Regions from separate parts of the Paenibacillus sp. FSL R10-2734 genome, predicted to be linked through region 1. Evidence: a T-box and tRNA genes for the amino acid it is inferred to sense, from the RefSeq annotation. Region 1 holds a T-box; the other holds one or more tRNA genes.
The links. A T-box is a leader RNA that pairs with one kind of tRNA and senses whether it is charged. The one in region 1 lies ahead of NSS67_RS08930 (valine--tRNA ligase), so its partner is inferred to be a tRNA-Val.
Positions count from the first base shown of each region.

Region 1 (2,479 bases):
GTAGAAGAACATGAGCATGCCGGAGCGAATGCAGCTGCATCCGAGGCTGAGCTAGTCTCGAGCGGAGCTGGTCATTCGTCCCCTGTAGTTAATTTCTCATCCGCTCATGAGAAGGACAAGGGCGCGAAAGCTCGGACGCATAGTCTGGATTCGCAATCAGAGGCTTCCAAAGCAGGAATAGCAGATTACTGGTTTAAAGCTGAGTCACAGAATGAGGAAGCTGAGGCATCGCAGCTGAATCAGGTTAGCCAACTGAGCGAAGTGAATCAGGAACAAGAAGCTGAATATGCTTTTGCCTCTAGAGAGACCGTTGTTCCAGCAGCTATTGCTGATGCAGAGCAAGATATCGCTGTATTTGCTTCAGAAACCGAGGCGAAATCTGTGCTTCACGCACAAGAAGAGAATGCTCAGCCGATCAGTGAGAATGCGAACGAAGCCTTTGTTTCACAGGAGACTGTGCCACAGGCAGAGGAGAAGCAAGATCTTAAGATTGCGCTAGGCAGCAAGAAAGAGGCAGAGGTTCCGGCAAAAGAACATCTCACCTTCTCATCGTTGCTCAGCTCTAGTCGATCCCGTAAAGAACAGGAGGCCCTTCTGTCTGAAGGAAATGCATCTGCTGAAGCAATCATTCCAGAGGCTGGAAACAATACAGAGTGGAAGAGCAGATTCATTACCGGAGCAGATGGTGCTAACTTGTTCCGTAAGGTTCGCCTTTGCATCGTGCAGCGTGAAGAAACGCTGGATACGATCGCGGAGAAGTATCAGTTAAGTGCACGGGAGCTTGGGATGTATAATCGTTTGTCTGGGCAGAGTGTAGAAGAAGGGCAAGTGTTGTACATTCCGTAATTGAATTGCGAAGCGTAGCGTACTCACATAAATAGGAGAATCCCGATCGGATAGTAGATCGGGATTTTTGTCATGTGACGCTGTAAAGGCCTACCCAGGTTGACTAGGGATGAACCAAAATGTATTATGGAGTAAGCAATATCTAAACAAAGACTGGGAACGGGAAGAGTAGGCGGTCAGCCCTTCAGAGAGCGGAATGCAAGTGCTGTGACATTCCGTAGGAAACAGCCACCGAAGTCGCCCCGGAGTCGCCCTTCTGAGCTTGTCTTCATAGGTATGAAAGATAAGTTAGGATGGGCCGGTAGCAGCCGTTATCTGTACGAGTGTCGCGCTAAGCTTCTGAACCGTAAGGTGAGAGAAGTGAGGGTTTATTTTTCATTGGCGCGAAACAAAGGTGGTACCGCGAAAGAATGACCTTTCGTCCTTTGAGACGAGGGGTCTTTTTGTTTTCTTCAGAATATAAGAATGTATAAGTTTCACTCCTACAACATTCTTATATTTTTACGAGAAACGGTTGTCATGGGTAAGGACGACAACGTCGTTTCTTCTTAAAAAAACTACAAGTAACCAAGTGGAGGTATTAGAGAATGGCTGACCAAAACAATCTTACAGCGGCAGAATTGCCGAACCTGCAAGATACTGCGGCAGATGCTGCCGCTGCGAATGACTCCAAGAACGATATGCCAACAACGTATGATCCGAAATCGGCAGAAACCAAGTGGTACTCTTACTGGACAGAGGGTGGGTATTTCCGTGCAGGCGGGCGTCCAGATGCGAAAGCATATAGCATTGTAATCCCGCCACCAAACGTAACGGGAATGCTTCATATTGGACATGCGCTCGATTTCACGCTACAGGATATCCTGATTCGTACGAAACGGATGCAGGGCTTCGACACGCTGTGGCTACCGGGTACGGACCATGCCGGTATCGCAACACAGACAAAGGTAGAGCAAAAGCTACGCGAGCAGGGAATTTCAAGACATGATCTCGGACGCGAGAAGTTCCTTGAGCAGGTGTGGGACTGGAAAGATAAATACGCGAACACCATTCATGAGCAGTGGGCTAAGATGGGGCTTTCCCTTGACTATTCCCGCGAACGCTTTACCTTAGATGAAGGGTTGTCCAAGGCTGTACGTGAGGTATTCGTTAAGCTTTACAATAAAGGTTTGATCTATCGTGGTAAACGTATCATCAACTGGGACCCGGCTGCCCGCACGGCGTTGTCGGATATCGAGGTTGAATATAAAGAAGTTAATGGTCACTTGTATCACCTGCGTTACCCACTCAAAGACGGTAGCGGATTTATTACAGTAGCGACTACACGTCCGGAGACAATGCTGGGCGATACGGCAGTTGCTGTTCATCCGGAAGACGATCGTTACAAGGATCTGATTGGCAAAACGCTGATTCTGCCGATTATCGGTCGCGAGATTCCAATTATCGCTGATGATTATGTAGACAAAGAGTTTGGTAGTGGTGCAGTTAAGATTACGCCAGCACATGACCCGAATGACTTCGAGATGGGTCAACGTCACAACTTACCGCAGATTAACGTGATGGACGAGAGCGGTACGATGAATGAAGAAGCAGGACCTTACCAAGGTCAAGACCGGAGTGTGTGTCGTAAGGC
Region 1 is NZ_CP150170.1:2,030,490-2,032,968, forward strand. Features, by position in the region: gene NSS67_RS08925 (LysM peptidoglycan-binding domain-containing protein) at 1-846, shown strand, start outside; T-box leader at 993-1,275, shown strand; gene NSS67_RS08930 (valine--tRNA ligase) at 1,527-2,479, shown strand, end outside.

Region 2 (2,479 bases), 2.9 Mb from region 1:
GGATGGTGATAGGTTTGATTGCGCTGGCAATCATAGTAATGTACTTGGCAATACCCGGTGGCAGACTTTGGGAGCAATATCTGACAGATATAAAAAGATCCTTGACCGAAACAAACAGGCAAATAAGCACACAAAGTATATTTACAGAAGATTATGTTGCTGAACTACCTGCGCTGCTCCGTCAGCACATCATCAATGGTGGCTATATGGGAAAGCCCTTTATGGATAACATGCTGATATATTTTCACAACACAAAGTTTCGTATGTCGGCGGGCAAAGAGCCAATAAAGATTAAATTCATGCAGGTCAATTTTGTAAACAGACCTGACCGACACGCTTTCTTGACAGGACGAATTGCGGGGATTCCATTGCAGGCTAAAGACAGTGTGTTGGACGGATTCGGCTCTATGACAGGTGTACTTGCCAAGCAGTTTCAGCTTTTTCGTTCTACCGGGGCAGAAATGGATCAGGGTCAGTTGATAACGGTGCTGGCAGACGCAGTATTTATGCCGTCCTTGTTTTTACAGGAGTATGTGTCATGGACAGTCGTTGACGATCACACCGTTGAAGGTGAGATTGCATGGAAGGGCGTTTCTGCTAAGGGGAGATTTGCTTTTGACAATAATGGCAACATTATACGTTTTGATACCAATGACCGATATATGGACGAAAACGGGAAAGGCAGCTCGCTGGTGCCGTGGTATGTAACCTATTCTGATTATAAAGAGCAGAATGGTTACTTTCAGCCAGGAAGCGTTAGTGTAAATTGGATGCTCCCGGATGGTGACGATACATATTTTGTGAGCGACTACATTGAGGTTCAATACTCAATAAATGAAGCGATTTTATGACTTAATTATTTGGTTTTCGCAGCAATAGGCTAAATAGCCATAATAACCATCCCAAACGGAAAATAATAAAATGTTGTTGTGGCGGCGGGTTAGCTTTGCCCAAAAGAATATAGAGTAGCCTATCAGGCAACTCATGCAAGCGTGAGATGAGACTATGAGGTTAGAAATTATGAAAAACTATTTTTGACCAAATCTTGACCAAAGACTTATTTTACTCCTATTACCGCACTCCAACTTATCCCCAAACAAAAGAAAAAGCCTTATATAATAAGGCTTTTCTAGTATAGGACGGATGGGGTTCGAACCCATGACCCCTACCCTGTCAAGATAGTGCTCTCCCGCTGAGCTACCGTCCTGCGACGAATTTCATAATACCATACGATAGAGTAGGATGGCAATTCTTTTTTTGCTAATTTAACATATTAGAATAGAGCCTTTTCACTAAAAAAGAAAAGGGGGACGCCCCTCCATCCCCTTGTACCCTGTCAGATAAAGAACGGGAGCAGAAATATATCACTTATACCGAAAAAAGGGATGCGTCGTGGAAAGAAGCGACGTCTTGGGAAAAAGCCAGGTCGGAAGCCAAATTGTCTATACGCTGATTCTTGTGTAGGCATTCCGTTTAAACGTTCTACCATTTCGTTGCTAGGAACCGCAAGGGTAACATAGTTTTGATCTACATGGGCAATAAAGCCATCAAAGGACTGACCGTCAGTCATTGTAATACCAACGTATTTGTTCATACAATTCCAACTGACCTGTTGATGTAAATTTGTATCCATAAATAACCTCCTCAATTGAATAACCCTGATAACAGTCTATGGTCCGTAGCCTATAACGTTCACGGCGTTAGCCTAGAGAGTAACCATAAAATTCGGGGAGGAAATTCAATGAAGAGTTTGTTTGACGCTGAAACGATTCTAAAAGTTGCGTCGTATACTTAGCCAAGTGCTTTTTTATGGAAATACTCCTTAAGCTCTTATGATAAAATGGATGGGAATGTACGGCAGTTAGATAAAATTGAAAGAAAAAGGAGCTTGAGATCTTGCCGCAAAATGAGCAGAAAAAGAATTCCTCCACGCCATGGAAATGGTTGGGGGGCGGGGCGGCGATGCTCCTGTTTAAAGGAAAGGCGATTTTGTCTCTTCTGAAAATAGGTAAAATTGCCGGTCCGTTAATTTCAATGATGATTTCGATATGGGCGTACGCGTTGATTTATCCGTGGGGGTTTGCTGTGGGGTTTGTCCTACTCTTGCTAGTCCATGAATTAGGGCATGTCATAGCAGCTAAACGAATCGGGCTTCCAGTCAGCGCGCCACTGTTTATACCTTTTTTAGGAGCTTTAATTACAATGAAGAAGCAACCGCTGGATGCCCAGACAGAAGCTTATATTGCTTTTGGTGGTCCGATCTTAGGAACCATTGGAGCTACTGCAGTTTTTGGAGCGGCTTATTACATGGATAGTCCACTTCTCTATTCCTTGGCCTATATAGGTTTTTTGCTTAATCTAATCAATTTACTGCCAATTCATCCGCTAGACGGTGGACGCATTGCTACTGCGGTTACACGCTGGTTGTGGCTTGTGGGTCTCGTGGGTGGTTTAGCCATCATCATCTATTTGCGTTCGA
Region 2 is NZ_CP150170.1:4,956,470-4,958,948, reverse strand. Features, by position in the region: gene NSS67_RS21700 (DUF6544 family protein) at 1-851, shown strand, start outside; tRNA gene NSS67_RS21695 (tRNA-Val) at 1,136-1,207, opposite strand; gene NSS67_RS21690 (phosphatidylinositol kinase) at 1,337-1,633, opposite strand; gene NSS67_RS21685 (site-2 protease family protein) at 1,897-2,479, shown strand, end outside.
Region 2: it has a tRNA-Val gene. The T-box ahead of NSS67_RS08930 (valine--tRNA ligase) is inferred to sense a tRNA for this amino acid. The anticodon was not compared.